Regions from separate parts of the Geodermatophilus sp. URMC 60 genome, predicted to be linked through region 3. Evidence: riboswitches for the same ligand, from Rfam matches in the RefSeq annotation. Region 3 holds a riboswitch; each other region holds the start of a gene.
What was found. Region 3 has a riboswitch for cyclic di-AMP ahead of ACWIX3_RS18555 (LysM peptidoglycan-binding domain-containing protein). Riboswitches for the same ligand answer to the same signal wherever they lie in the genome.
Positions count from the first base shown of each region.

Region 1: linked by a shared signal. The riboswitch ahead of ACWIX3_RS19705 (aggregation-promoting factor C-terminal-like domain-containing protein) and the one ahead of ACWIX3_RS18555 (LysM peptidoglycan-binding domain-containing protein) in region 3 are both predicted to bind cyclic di-AMP.
Region 2: linked by a shared signal. The riboswitch ahead of ACWIX3_RS12885 (peptidoglycan DD-metalloendopeptidase family protein) and the one ahead of ACWIX3_RS18555 (LysM peptidoglycan-binding domain-containing protein) in region 3 are both predicted to bind cyclic di-AMP.
Region 4: linked by a shared signal. The riboswitch ahead of ACWIX3_RS21545 (C40 family peptidase) and the one ahead of ACWIX3_RS18555 (LysM peptidoglycan-binding domain-containing protein) in region 3 are both predicted to bind cyclic di-AMP.

Region 1 is NZ_CP199958.1:4,172,746-4,176,104, reverse strand. Features, by position in the region: gene ACWIX3_RS19715 (FMN reductase) at 1-13, opposite strand, end outside; gene ACWIX3_RS19710 (LLM class flavin-dependent oxidoreductase) at 10-1,119, opposite strand; cyclic di-AMP (ydaO/yuaA leader) riboswitch at 1,323-1,483, shown strand; gene ACWIX3_RS19705 (aggregation-promoting factor C-terminal-like domain-containing protein) at 1,703-2,563, shown strand; gene ACWIX3_RS19700 (YnfA family protein) at 2,740-3,075, opposite strand; gene ACWIX3_RS19695 (class I SAM-dependent methyltransferase) at 3,132-3,359, shown strand, end outside.
Region 2 is NZ_CP199958.1:2,692,466-2,695,824, reverse strand. Features, by position in the region: gene ACWIX3_RS12890 (maleylpyruvate isomerase family mycothiol-dependent enzyme) at 1-698, shown strand, start outside; gene ACWIX3_RS12885 (peptidoglycan DD-metalloendopeptidase family protein) at 777-1,973, opposite strand; cyclic di-AMP (ydaO/yuaA leader) riboswitch at 2,002-2,123, opposite strand; gene pstS (phosphate ABC transporter substrate-binding protein PstS) at 2,653-3,359, shown strand, end outside.
Region 3 is NZ_CP199958.1:3,931,080-3,934,438, reverse strand. Features, by position in the region: gene ACWIX3_RS18565 (DNA-directed RNA polymerase subunit alpha C-terminal domain-containing protein) at 1-280, opposite strand, end outside; gene ACWIX3_RS18560 (alpha/beta hydrolase) at 387-1,247, shown strand; cyclic di-AMP (ydaO/yuaA leader) riboswitch at 1,498-1,626, shown strand; gene ACWIX3_RS18555 (LysM peptidoglycan-binding domain-containing protein) at 1,628-2,443, shown strand; gene ACWIX3_RS18550 (hypothetical protein) at 2,595-2,747, opposite strand; gene ACWIX3_RS18545 (hypothetical protein) at 2,744-2,977, opposite strand; gene ACWIX3_RS18540 (alpha/beta fold hydrolase) at 3,218-3,359, opposite strand, start outside.
Region 4 is NZ_CP199958.1:4,565,445-4,568,803, reverse strand. Features, by position in the region: gene ACWIX3_RS21560 (ADP-ribosylglycohydrolase family protein) at 1-212, opposite strand, end outside; gene ACWIX3_RS21555 (hypothetical protein) at 245-880, opposite strand; gene ACWIX3_RS21550 (hypothetical protein) at 1,086-1,454, shown strand; gene ACWIX3_RS21545 (C40 family peptidase) at 1,536-2,033, opposite strand; cyclic di-AMP (ydaO/yuaA leader) riboswitch at 2,046-2,197, opposite strand; gene ACWIX3_RS21540 (hypothetical protein) at 2,523-2,693, shown strand; gene ACWIX3_RS21535 (D-2-hydroxyacid dehydrogenase family protein) at 2,763-3,359, shown strand, end outside.

The DNA of each region.
Region 1 (3,359 bases), 240 kb from region 3:
TGCGGGTGGTCATGCGGACACCTCCTGGAGAGACGCCTGGCGGGCCGCCACGCGCGAGGCGTGGGTCGGGGCGTCGGGGACGTGCGCGGGCTTGAGCGCGGCGAACTCCTTGCGCAGCACCGGCACGACCTCCTCGCCGAGCAGGTCCAGCTGCTCCAGGACCGTCTTCAGCGGCAGGCCGGCGTGGTCGATGAGGAACAGCTGCCGCTGGTAGTCGCCGACGTGGTCGCGGAAGCCGAGCGTCCGCTCGATGACCTGCTGCGGGGAGCCGACGGTCAGCGGCGTCTCGCGGGAGAAGTCCTCCAGCGAGGGGCCGTGGCCGTAGACCGGCGCGTTGTCGAAGTACGGGCGGAACTCGCGGACGGCGTCCTGGCTGTTCCGGCGCATGAACACCTGCCCGCCCAGGCCGACGATCGCCTGGTCGGCGCTGCCGTGGCCGTGGTACTCGAAGCGGCGGCGGTAGAACTCGACCATCCGGGCGGTGTGCTCCGGCGGCCAGAAGATGTGGTTGTGGAAGAAGCCGTCGCCGTAGTAGGCGGCCTGCTCGGCGATCTGCGGGGAGCGGATCGAGCCGTGCCACACGAAGGGCGGGACGCCGTCCAGCGGCCGCGGGGTCGAGGTGAAGCCCTGCAGCGGCGTGCGGAACTGCCCCTGCCAGTCGACGACGTCCTCGTCCCACAGCCGGCGCAGCAGCGCGTAGTTCTCGACCGCCAGGGGCAGGCCGTTGCGGATGTCCTGCCCGAACCACGGGTAGACCGGGCCGGTGTTGCCGCGGCCCATCATCAGGTCGACTCGGCCGCCGGCCAGGTGCTGCAGCATCGCGTAGTCCTCGGCGATCTTCACCGGGTCGTTGGTGGTGATCAGCGTGGTCGCCGTCGACAGCTGCAGCCGCGAGGTCTGGGCGGCGATGTAGGCCAGCGTCGTCGTCGGCGAGGAGGAGAAGAACGGCGGGTTGTGGTGCTCCCCCAGGGCGAAGACGTCGAGCCCGACCTCCTCGGCCTTCTTCGCGATGGTGACGATCGCCTGGATCCGCTCCGCCTCGCCGGGCGTGCGGCCGGTGGTGGGATCGGTCGTGATGTCGCTGACCGAGAAGACGCCGAACTGCATGTCGGTCTCCATTGGTTGAGAGTGCAACTACCGGTCGCTGCAACGCATCCGACGGGTGCGTATTCCCCTCGTCCGGCCCCCTCGGGAGGGAGGGCCTCGCCGCACTGCGACGTCACTCACGTGTCGGATGTGGTTCGCGGCATTGTCACGGGACGGTAACGCCGCTTACGGTGGCTCCCGTCCGGTCGGTCGTCTGGTCCCCGCTCGGGGAGCCTGGCCGGACGCCGCCGAGTCGTGTCCGCTGCCAGCGGGCGCGAGCCGGGGACCCACCGCAGTACTGGGGTGAATCCCGCCCGCGAGCACGATGCGCGGGCCGGTAGGGCTGCTTCCCGCCCGAACCCGTCAGCTAACTCGGTAGGCGGCTCACGGAAGAACGGAGCACTCGCATGCCCCGCCCACGGGCCCTCGCGGCTCGCCGGCCCACCCGGCCACGCGCGCTCCGCGCCTCTTCCCCGGCCAGCTGACCCGGCACCCGACCGCGCCCGCCGGCACTCCCTGATCCGCCGGCGCCCCCGTAGACCGCGCCGCACCGGGCTGCCCTCCGCTCGGAGGACCCACCCCGCGCGCCCTCCCGCCACGGAGCACCCCCACCCCCATGGACACCAAGCAGTTCCCGGCCGTCCCGGCCGCCGAGCCCGCCGCCGATCGGACCGCCCGCCGCCGCCTGCGGCTGCCCGCCCGCGGCCGCCGCCCGGCGATCCTGCTGGCCACCGCCGCCGCCGGCGCGATCGTCGTCAACACCGTCATCGGCGCGCAGCCGGCGGCCGAGGCCGAGGCCGAGACCGAGACGGTGACCGCCTCCATGAGCGTCGCCGAGCAGCTCGGCATCACCGCCGAGGCCACGCAGCAGCCGCTCAGCGCCCCGGCTCCCACCGAGCTCGCCCCGCTGGAGGACCTCGCCGCCTCCCGGAGCGAGCGCCAGGCCGCCGAGGCGCAGGCCGCGCAGGTCCAGGCCGCCGCCGAGCAGGCCGAGCTGGACCGGCAGGCCGCCGAGAAGGCCGCCGCCGAGAAGGCCGCTGCCGAGCAGGCCGCCCGCGAGGCCGCGGAGCGCGAGGCCGCCGAGAAGGCCGCGGCCGAGGCCGCCGCCCGCGCGGCCGCCGAGCGCCAGGCGGCCTCCTCTGCCGCCGCTCCGGCACCGGCTGCCAGCAGCTCGTCGTCCTCCGCGCCGCGCGGCTCCTTCAAGGACTACGCGATGAGCAAGGTCGGCAGCGCCGAGCAGTTCAGCTGCCTGGAGAAGCTGTGGGGCAAGGAGAGCGGCTGGAACCCCAACGCGCAGAACCCCACCAGCACCGCCTACGGCATCCCGCAGTTCCTGAACTCGACCTGGGCGAGCACCGGCATCGCGAAGACGTCGGACGGCTACCGGCAGATCGACGCCGGCCTGATCTACATCGAGAACCGCTACGGCAGCCCCTGCGGCGCCTGGTCGCACTCGCAGGCCAAGGGCTGGTACTGAGGAAGGACCCCTGCCCCCCACCGCTCGCAGGCCCGCGGCGGGGCCCTGCAGGGGCCGTTCCAGCACGTCGCCACGCTCGGGGGGTTCCCTGGACGGGGCCGCCGTCCTCCCCGAGGGCCGTTCCCGCACCGCGGGGGCGGCCCTCGGCCGTGCGCGGGGTCAGGACGTCCGCGGGGTCAGGACGTCCGCGGGGCGTACATGATCACGGCCACGCCGACGAGGCAGATCAGCGCGCCCACGACGTCGAAGCGGTCCGGCCGGTAGCCGTCCAGCGCCATGCCCCAGGCCAGGCTGCCCGCCACGAAGACACCGCCGTACGCAGCCAGGATCCGGCCGAAGGAGGCGTCCGGCTGCAGGGTGGCGACGAAGCCGTAGGCGCCGAGGGCCACCACCCCGAGGCCGATGCAGAGCCAGCCGCGGTGCTCGCGCACGCCCTGCCAGACCAGCCAGGCGCCGCCGATCTCGAGCACCGCGGCGGCGAGGAACAGGGCGATCGACCGGGCGATGAGCACGTGCGGATGCTCCCAGGCGGGCGGTGCCGGGTGCGGCCACGTGGTGGACTGCGGGCGTGACCGTCCGCGCCGTCCCCTCCTCCTTCGTCCGCGTGCACACCCAGGTCCGGCGGCCCTCCTCGGTGCCGGAGGTCCGGCTGCACGTGGCCGACGACGTCGTCGCCCTGTGGGAGGCGATGGAGGCCGCGGACGGCGGGGCGGGGGAGACCCCGCCGTTCTGGGCCGCCGCCTGGCCGGGCGGGCAGGCGCTGGCGCGTTTCGTGCTCGACGCACCGTCGGTGGTG
Region 2 (3,359 bases), 1.2 Mb from region 3:
TCGCCTCGGCGCGGGCCGGAGGGGCGGGGACACCTCCGGACGTCGACGCGACGAACGCGCGGGTGACCGCCGCGCACCGGGACGCCTCCCGGGAGGAGGTGCTGGCCGCGCTGTGCCGCAACCGGGAGGCCACCGCGCGCTACCTGGCGGAGGAGCCTGCGGAGCTCGACACCGCACCGGCGGTCGCCGTCGTCGGCCGGCTGCCGCTGCTCAGCGTGGTCCTCGGGCAGGCCTACGAGCTGGCGGTGCACGGCCTGGACCTGGTGCCCTGCGGGGCGGCCCCTCCCCCGCCCGCGGTGCTGCAGTCCGGGCTGGCCGCGCTGGCCGACGTGACCGGCGCGCTGGCGGCCCGCGAGGGGGTCAGCGGCGGGGCGACGCTGGCGACGCCGGAGGGCGGCTGGGCCTTCGCCGCCGACGACTCCGGCTGGACGGTGCGCCGGATCCCCGCGGGCGACGTCCGCGGCACCGCGGTGGAGGCGCCGGCGGACCTGCTCCTGGAGGCCGCCTCGGGCCGGGTGAACCCGGTCGCCGCGCTGGCCCGGCGCAGGCTGCGGGTGCACGAGCTGGGCGGCCTGATGGCCCTGGCGCCGATCGTGCAGTCGGCGCCGGGCATCCCCGGCGGCCCCATCCTGGCGCTGGCGGCACAGACCCTCGGCGGCGTGGGCGGGCTGCTGGGCCGGCTGCGCGGACGGCGCTGACGGAGGATGCCCGGGCCCGCACCAGGCCCCGTCCAGAGGCCGGCCGCGAGCTCCTCCGGGAGGAGGACGGGTCCTTCTTCAGCAGGCGCCCAGCGAGATGCCGTGCGCCTTGAGCCACGGCATCGGGTTGACCCGGCTGGCGTAGAGCCCGCCCTGGTGCACCTCGAAGTGCAGGTGCGGCCCGGTGGACTGGCCCTTGTTCCCGACGTCGGCGATGTGGTCCCCGGCCTGCACGACCTGGCCGGCGCCGACGAAGAACTGGTTGACGTGCCCGTAGAGGGTGATCTGCCCGTCGCCGTGCTGCACGTAGACGGCCTGGCCGAAGCCGCTGGCCGGGCCGGCCTGCAGGACGACGCCGTCCTCGGGCACGTAGATCGGGGTGCCGATGGGCGCGGCGATGTCGACGCCTTGGTGCATGGTCCCCCAGCGCGGGCCGTAGCAGGAGGTCAGCCGCCCGGCCGTCGGCATGCCGGAGACGTCGGCCGAGCTGGCCAGCGCCTGGCGGGCGCTCCAGGCGGCGCCGGGGTCCGCGGCACCCTGCGAGGCGAGCAGCCGCTCGCCGGCCAGACGGAGCTCCTCGTCGAGGCGGGCCTTCTCCGCCGCGCGGGCGTCGTAGTCGGCCTGCGCCCGGGCGAGGTGCTCGTTGGCGGCGCGCTCGGCCTCGTCGGCCTTGCGGGCGAGCTCGCCGAGCTGGGCGACGGCGGCCTTGGCGGCGCGGTCGGCCTCCTCGACGCGCGCCTGGACGGTGAGGAACTCCTGCAGCTGGTCGGCGCGGTGGTCGCCGAGCTGCTCCATGGTGGCGGCCTGCTGCAGCAGCTCGGTGGGGCTCTGCGCGTCGAGCAGCAGCTCGAGGTCGCCGTAGCGGTCGTCGGCGCCCATGTAGGCCTCGCGGCCGAGCTCGGCGATGTCCTCCTCGGCCTGGGCGACGTCGGCCTGGGCGGCAGCGAGCTCGGCGGCGGTCCGCTCGGCCTCGGCCTGGCCGTGGGCGAGCTGGGCGCGGGCGACGAGGGCGGTGTCGGCGGCGGCCTCGGCCTCGACGGTCATCCGCTGGAGCTGCTCCTCGGCGGCCCTGACCTGCTCCTCGATGGCGGCGACCTGCTCCTCGAGCGAGGCCTGCCCCGGGGCGGCGGGCGCGGCACCGGCGACGACGGGGGTGCCGGCCAGCAGCCCGGCCACGGCGGCGGCGACGACGACGGCCCGGCGCGGGGAGCGCAAGCGGCTGCGGGGTGAGGTGGCGCAGCGGACCACGGCGTTCAGGCGGTGCAGGGTCGCCAAGGCGACGGTTCTCCCATCCTCGCGACCGCCTACCGAGTTAGCTGACGGGTTCGGGCCGGACGGCGCCCTACCTGCCTGCGCAGCACCTGCGCAGGCAGGACTCACCCCAGGAGTTCGGTGGGTCCCCGGTCCGCCTCGGTCCCGGATCGGGACGCCGGCGGTTCGGCGGGGCCGTGCCGAGGCCCTCGGTTCCCGAGGAGCTGAGCCCGGCAGGGCCGTCGGAGAAGCTACACGGATCCCGGGCTCTGGTCACGATCGAGTAACGGACCGAGGGTGCCGCTCGCCGTGCGGGCACCGTCTTCACTACGCGGCGTCAGCACCCGAGCGCGGAGCAGTGACCGCTGGTGCAGCCGTGACTCGCGAGACGACCAGCAGGAACACCAAGATGCTGCGGATTCCCGGCCGGACGGGCTCTGACACCCCGTGTTCGCTGTGATGCCGCGCACGAATTGATCCGATCGGGGGCCTGTGGACGCCGTCCGAGCGTCGTCCACAGGCCCCGGCGCCGGACGCGGAACCCGTGTAGCGGCACCTGCGGGTGCCGATCGTCAGGGGCCGGGGGCGACGCCCAGGGCGTATCCGACGGGCTCGTGCGAGGCTGGCGGTCCGCCAGGCACGCCCTAGGGTCGTGCCAGGACGCCCGGCGCGGAGCGCGGGGCCGGATGGCGGGAGGACACGGGTGTCGGCCCGGAGGAAGGTCGCCGCTGCCGTCGGGGTCGCCGCGGTGGCCGGCGCGGCGGTGGCGCTGTCGCAGTACGTGCCCCCGAACGAACGCGGCCAGGGCGCCGTGGCCACCGGGGACCTCAGCGGCGCCCTCGTGGGCGCCGGGGCGAGCAGCCAGCAGGCAGCGATGCAGGGCTGGACCGCCGGGTACTCGGCCGTGCAGCCGGGCGTGACCGTGGACTACGACCCCGTCGGCTCCGGCGGCGGCCGCGAGCAGTTCACCGCCGGTGGCATCGACTTCGCCGGTTCCGACGCTCCGCTCGACGAGGAGGAGCTCGTCACTGCACGCGAGCGCTGCGGCGGAGAGGTGTTCGAGCTGCCGAACTACATCTCGCCGATCGCGGTGGTGCACAACGTCCCAGGGGTCGCGGATCTCGCCCTCTCCTCCGCGACGCTGGCCGGGGTCTTCGCCCGGCAGATCACGACCTGGGGCGACCCCGCGATCGCCGCGGACAACCCCGGCGTCGCGCTGCCCGCCCTGCCGATCACCCCGGTCAACCGGTCCGACGAGTCGGGGACGACGGAGAACTTCACCGAGTACCTGGCCGCCGCAGCCGGCGACGCCTGGCCGTTCGAGCCGGACGGCGAGTGGCCGGTGCAGGGCGGCGAGTCCGCCCAGGGCAACTCCGGCGTGGTGGCCGCCGTAGCCAGCGGCGCGGGGAC
Region 3 (3,359 bases):
CCGGCGACTCCTCGTCGTCCGGGTGCGGCTCCGGGACCGACGACTGGTGCTCGCGCTCGGTCGCGGGGAAGCGGCCGGGCGGCTCCGGGACGACGCCGCGGATGGCGGCGATGGTGCCCGGGCCCAGCCCGTTGATCGCCACGAGGTCGGCCCGGGTGAGAGCGGCGAGCTGTTCGGTGGTCGTGATCCCGGCCCGGGTCAGCGCGGTGACCGCCCGCGGGGGGAGGCCGAGGTCGCTGACGGTCCTCCCGGGCGTGGTCCCCGGTGACGTGGTCGGCATGGTGTCCAACCTAGGACCGACCGACCGGCCGCACCGGTCCAGGTCTCCTGGAGGTCCAGGCCTCCTGGAGGATGCCCACCAGTCCGTTGCCGTAGGAGGCTCCCCGATGACCGCTGCCCGTCCGGGCGGGACCCCGACCCCCACGCACACCGAGGGCACGCTGGCCTCGGGGCTGTACCGGCAGGCCTGGACCGTCGAGGACCCGGTCGGCGCCGTCGTGCTGGTCCACGGCGCGCACGAGCACGGCGGTCGGTACCGGCACGTCGCCGAGCGGCTGGCCGCCGCGGGCTACGCCACCCACGCCGTCGACCACCCCGGCCACGGCCGGTCCCCGGGCAACCGCGGCAACATCGGCAGCATGGCCGCCGCCGTCGACGGCGTCGCCGAGCTGGTGCGCACCGCCGGCGACCAGCACCCGGGCGCCCCGCTGTTCGTCTACGGGCACAGCCTGGGCGGACTGATCGCGCTGCAGTACCTGACCGGGACGCCGGACCCCCGGATCGCCGGCGCGGTCATCTCGGCGGCGGCGCTCGACACCAGCGCCGCGAACGCCGTCCAGCGGACCGTGGCGCCGCTGCTGTCCCGGTTCCTGCCCGACCTCGGCGTCCTCCGGCTCGACGCCGAGGCGGTCAGCCGGGACCCCGCGGTGGTCCGCGACTACCGGGCCGACCCGCTCAACCACAACGGCAGGATGGTCGCCCGCACCGGCGCCGAGCTCATGGCCGCCGCGTTGACCATGCCGCGGCGGCTGCCCGCGCTCACCGTGCCGCTGCTCGTGCTGCACGGCACCGCCGACCGGCTGGTGCCGCCGGTCGCCAGCGAGGTCGTCCGGGCGCACGCCGGCTCGCCCGACCTCACGGTGCGGACCTACGAGGGGCTGTTCCACGAGCCGCACAACGAGCCGGAGAAGGACGCCGTGCTGGCCGACGTCGTCACCTGGCTCGACGCCCACCGCACGTCGTCCTGACCGCTCGCCGGCCGCCGGAGGGTCCGCGCGGACGGCGCGGACGTGACGACGGCGACACCGGCGCGACACGCCGCGCTGACCTGCGGCGCGCCGTTCCGGCGGCCGTTTGTGACCGGCGTCACGGCGACAGTGCACATGACTCCACGTAGCGTTTTGTGTGCGCTCAGCAAAGGAGAGAGCGCGGCGCCGGTCCGCCAAACCCTGCCCACCGGACGCCAACCCGTTCCCAGGGCAGGGGTGGGGGACCCACGACCACGGCGCGCCACGACTCGAGTCCACGACTCGAGGGGGCCCGTCTCGGGGTGAAGCCGCGGACCGCGGCCGGGCACCGATCGCCCGAACCCGACAGCTGACCTCGCCGGCGGTGATCGGAGATCACCATGGCCAAGCACCGCGCACCCCGCTATGTCCGCACCAAGAAGGTCATCGCCAAGGCGCCCGTCGCCGCCGGCGCCACCGTCGTCGGGTTCGGCGTCCTGAGCGCCCCCTCCCAGGCGCTCGCCGGGACGACGGGCCCGATCCCCGCCCACGCCATCGAGGTCCCTGTCGCGACGGCGGCCGCCGACGCCTCGACGGCCGGCTACACCGTCGTCCGCGGCGACACGATCAGGAAGATCGCCGCCGCCCACGGCCAGACGTGGCGCGACCTCTACCAGCGCAACACCGACGTCATCGGCGCCGACCCGAACCGGATCTTCCCGGGTCAGGTGCTGCACACCGCCGGCTCCGTGCCGGTCGCCGCGGCCCCGGCCGTCGGGTCGGCCGGGAACACTGCGCCCGCCACCCCGGCCGCTCCGCTCGCCGCTGCGGCTCCGGCCGCCGCGCCCGCGGCCGTCGCGCGCATCGCCAACAGCGCCGGTGACGTGGCTCCGCAGGTCCAGGCCGCGGCCAACCGCGTGATCAGCGAGGTGCCCGGCGCCGGCTCGATCACCCTGGGTGGCACCCGGGCCAGCGCCACGGACCCGAACGGCCACCCGTCGGGCCTGGCGCTGGACTACATGGTCATGTCCGACGCCGCCCTCGGCGACGCCATCACCGCCTACCACATCGCCCACTGGGACGAGCTCGGGGTGAAGTACGTCATCTGGCAGCAGCGGATCCTGTCCTCGCCGGACGGCGTGTGGAAGGCCATGGCCGACCGCGGCAGCGCCACGGCGAACCACATGGACCACGTGCACGTGAACTACGTCGGCTGAGTCCCCGGCCCGCACGTCGGCGGCCCCCACCCGTCTTCCGGGTGGGGGCCGCCGGTGCACGGGGGGCCGCGGACGGCGCCGGCTGACGCGCCACGGCCCCGTCCAGGGCACCGCCCCGAGCCTGCGAGGGGTTAGGAGGACGGGGCCTCTCTCAGAGCAGCGCGTCGAGGTCGTCCGGGCCCGGACCGGTGCCACCGGAGTCGCGCAGCGGCGAGGTGTCGGGCAGGTCGTCCTCGGGCGGCTCGGGCGCGACCGGGCCCTCCGCGTACAGGGTGCTCGGGTCCCGCGGGTCCATCTCGCTCATGGGGAGGAGGTGCCCCGCCGGGCCGCGCGGAACCGTGCTCCGGGGGTCGGGCACCACTCGGCGACGAGCAGGTCCGGCACCCAGGGCAGGAAGGGCACGAGCAGGTGCGCGAGCGTGGAGGCCACCTGCCCGGGGACGCCGACCGGCCCCACCTGCGCCGCGACGAGCACGGCCGGCCGGAGCCGCAGGGCGACCGCGGCATGCGTCAGGCGGACGTCCGCACCACCCACCGCCGGTGCGCGGCGACGTGCCGCCGGCGGATGGCTCCCCGGGCCGCGGCGGCTCCCGTCCCGACGGGTCGGGCGGGCGGAGGCGACGGGGCCCGGCGCGGCAGCGGCCAGACGTCCTAGACATCTGTTGCGGAACGGTTCCGTCTCCCGCATGCTGTCCGCGGGCGGGGCCCCGGGACGACCTCGGGCGAGCCCCGCCCGCCAGCTTCGCAGGTCGCCCCGCGCGGGGAACCGGCGCGATCAGGCGGGACGGTCGAGCAGTTCCCGCAGTGTCCGGTCGACGAAGGTGTTGTCGGCGGCGTTCATACCGAGGCCGGCGAAGTGTCCCCAGATCGTGTCGATGACCCGGACCTCCCCCTGCGCGATGAACTGCGAGGCCCAC
Region 4 (3,359 bases), 630 kb from region 3:
GCCATCTGGGTGTCGTCGGTGAACTCGCCGGGCTCCCGGCCGAGCGCTCCGCCGCCGCACATCTCGGTGTGCGCGCCGCGGGCCGGGGTGGGGAAGCGGGCGGAGAACTGCCCGGGCGGGCCGAACTCGAACGGCGCGCCGAGCGCGTCGCCGACGGCCGAGCCGACCAGCGCGCCGGCGGCGCGGTGCGAGCGGTGCATGCGCGGGGTCACCCGAGCATCCTGCGGCGCCGGACGTCCCGCGGTCAGGCGCTGACCTCCTCGTGCGTGTTCACGCCGGGGATGCGCCGCACCGAGCCCCAGCCGAAGCGGGCCCACACGACCAGCAAGCCGGCGCCGACGAGCGACCCGAGGGTGTCGCGGAACAGGTCACCGTTGGTGTCGTCGTTGTCCTCCGAGAGCTGGGTTCCGAACCACGCGTCGGAACGCCACTCGAACAGCTCCCACAACGCCCCGATGGCGATGCCGAGCGCCGCGGTGACCACGCCGATGCCCACGTAGTGCTGCAGGTGCGTCTCGTCGCGCGGGTCCGGGACGACGTCCAGCCGGGCCAGCGCGATGTAGACGACCGGGGCCGTGAGCATCGGCAGGGTGAAGTGCACCAGGTCGTCGAAGCGGACGAACTGGTCGTACAGGCCCAGCGTCTCGCCGAACCCCTGCAGCGCCATGCCCAGGGTCAGCGCCAGGTCGTAGAGCCGCGGCAGGTTCACCAGCCGTGCGACGAGCGTGACGGCCCCCAGGACGGTGAGCAGGGCCGCCGATCCCCATCGGCCGTCGGCCGCGTACACCGCGGCTCCGATGAAGATCGCCAGCCGAAGGACGTCGATGCCGTCCCGCACGATCGGCGTCCAGTCACCCAGCAGCAGCGTGCGTCCGTCCACGTCGGCGCCGTACCCGCCGGTGCCCCGATCCTGCACACGTGCCGGGCGGCGCGCAGGAGGAGCTGACCGTGCGTCACCGGGATCGGCCATCACCCGCGCGACCGGGGGACGACGGCGTCTGCGGCGAGCGCACCGGGACCCCGCGGTGCTGCACTGTCCCCAGCCGGCCCGGACGGCCGGAGGCGCCGCAGGACAGGAGTACGCCGTGACCGATCGCGAGCTCGGGCCGACCGCCCCGCACAGCGGCCGGACGACCCTCTGCACCAGCCGTGCCGCCGGCCACGCCGTCCAGCCCACCCGCGTGCTGCTCTGCGACAGCAGCCCCGAGGACACCTGGACCGCCGTCGTCGTCATGGGCGCGGTCGGGGACGTGCTGACCCTCGCCTGCGGGGCGGAGCTCCGGCGGTTCCGCAACCACGAGTCCGGTCGACTGCTCGACCTCGTCGAGACCTCGGGCCCCGACGCCCTGCTCAACGAGCGGTACGGCCTGCTCTTCCTGCGCACCTGGCCGCAGGACGCCGCGTCGGTGTTCTCGCTCCAGCCGGCCGACCAGCCGCCGCACCCCTGCGGCTGACCGCCCGGTCGGGACCGCCGATCCCGCACGCCCACAGCGTCGTGGCCGTGCGGGATCGGTGATCTCGCCGCTCAGCGCAGGTCAGGCGACCCGGCGGGCGCCCGCGTAGCTCGGCATGGAGTCGAGGTTCATGACCTGGACCGGCTTGCTGGCGTTCAGCGCGTGCACGATCTTGCCGTTGCCGATGTACATCGCCACGTGCGAGACCGGGCTGTAGAAGAACACCAGGTCACCCGGCTGGAGGTTGGCCTTCGACACCGGGGTGCCGAACGTCGACTGCGCCCTGGACGTGCGCGGCAGGGAGACGCCGGCCGCCTTGTAGGAGAAGGTGGTCAGCCCCGAGCAGTCGAAGGAGTTCGGACCGGTGGCGCCGTACACGTACCGGTCACCCACCTGGGCCAGCGCGGTGTTGACGGCGGTCTGGGCGGCGCTGCTGACCGCGGCGGCCGAGACCGGAGCGGCGACGGCGGTGTGAGCCGAGGCCGGGAGGGGGGAGAGAGCGATCCCGGCGCCGGCGATGGCGGCGACGGCGACGCCGCGGAACGAGCGGCGAGCGAAGGTCGTGCGGGCAGTCGTCATCGACGACGGTTCTCCTGTTCTCCACGACCGCCTACCGGGTTAGCTGACGGGTTCGGACGGGGGAGTCGCCCGGCGCGACGAGTCGCGCTTCACCCCAGTGCTGCGGTGGGTCCCCGGCCTGCGCACCGGTCATCGACCGGTGCACGGTTCGGCGGCGTCCGGCGGGTGTCACAAGGTCAGCGACGCGGGCCCTCCGGACGGCGACCGAGGCTAGGTGGGCCCTAGGGCCCTGCTCAAAGCGAGGACGGGGGTCCGGGACGGTGGCCGGCACGGAGCGCGACTCGCCGGGCTGAGCACCACGAACGCCACTGGCGGCGCCTGGAAGTGCAGGGGAAACGCGCTGCTCAGAGCGTTATCGAAAAGTTTCCTTGATCGCGGAGCGCCTGTGCGCACCGTGTGGGGTCCCATGCAGAGAGCTCTGACAGGGTCGTGGTTGGACCGGCCGTTCCACGGGCACGACGAGAGGCAACCGACCCAAGGAGGAACACCATGGCCGGCATGTTGAGGAAGGTCCTGGCCTCGGGGCTCGCGGCGAAGGTCATCCAGGAGGCCCGCAAGCCGCAGAACCAGGCGAAGATCAAGGAGTTCATCGCCAAGATGGGCGAGCAGAACAAGAAGCAGGGCGGCGGCCGGGGCTACGGCCGCGGCCCCGTGCGCTGAGCACCCGCCCCTGATCGCACGGCGACCCCCGCTCGCACCGGGCGGGGGTCGCCGTCATGCTCGGGGACCGTGCTGCGCATCGCCGTCCTCGACGACTTCCAGTCCGTCGCCGCCGAGTTCGCCGACTGGTCGCGCCTCCCCGAGGATGCCGACGTCGTCAGCTTCGCCGACCACCTCGACGACGAGGAGGCTGTCGCCGAGCGGCTGGCCGGGTTCGACGTCGTCGTCGCCATGCGTGAGCGCACCCCGTTCCCGCGCACCCTGCTCGAGCGGCTCCCGCGGCTCCGGCTGCTGGTCACCACCGGCGCGCGCAACACCGCCATCGACGTCGCTGCGGCCGCCGAGCGCGGCATCCCCGTCTGCGGCACCGGCGCCCACCCGACCGGCACCGTCGAGCTGACCTGGGCGCTGGTCCTGGCCGTGGCCCGCCACGTCCCCGAGGAGGACGCCGGGGTGCGGGCCGGCGGCTGGCAGCGCACCGTCGGCACCGACCTCGCCGGCGCCCGCCTCGGCGTTCTCGGCCTCGGCCGGCTGGGCACCCGCGTCGCCCGCATCGGCCAGGCCTTCGGCATGGACGTCGTCGCGTGGAGCCAGAACCTCACCGAGGAGCGCGCCGCGGAGGCCGGCGTGCGCCGCGTCGACCGCGACGAGCTGTTCGCCACCGCC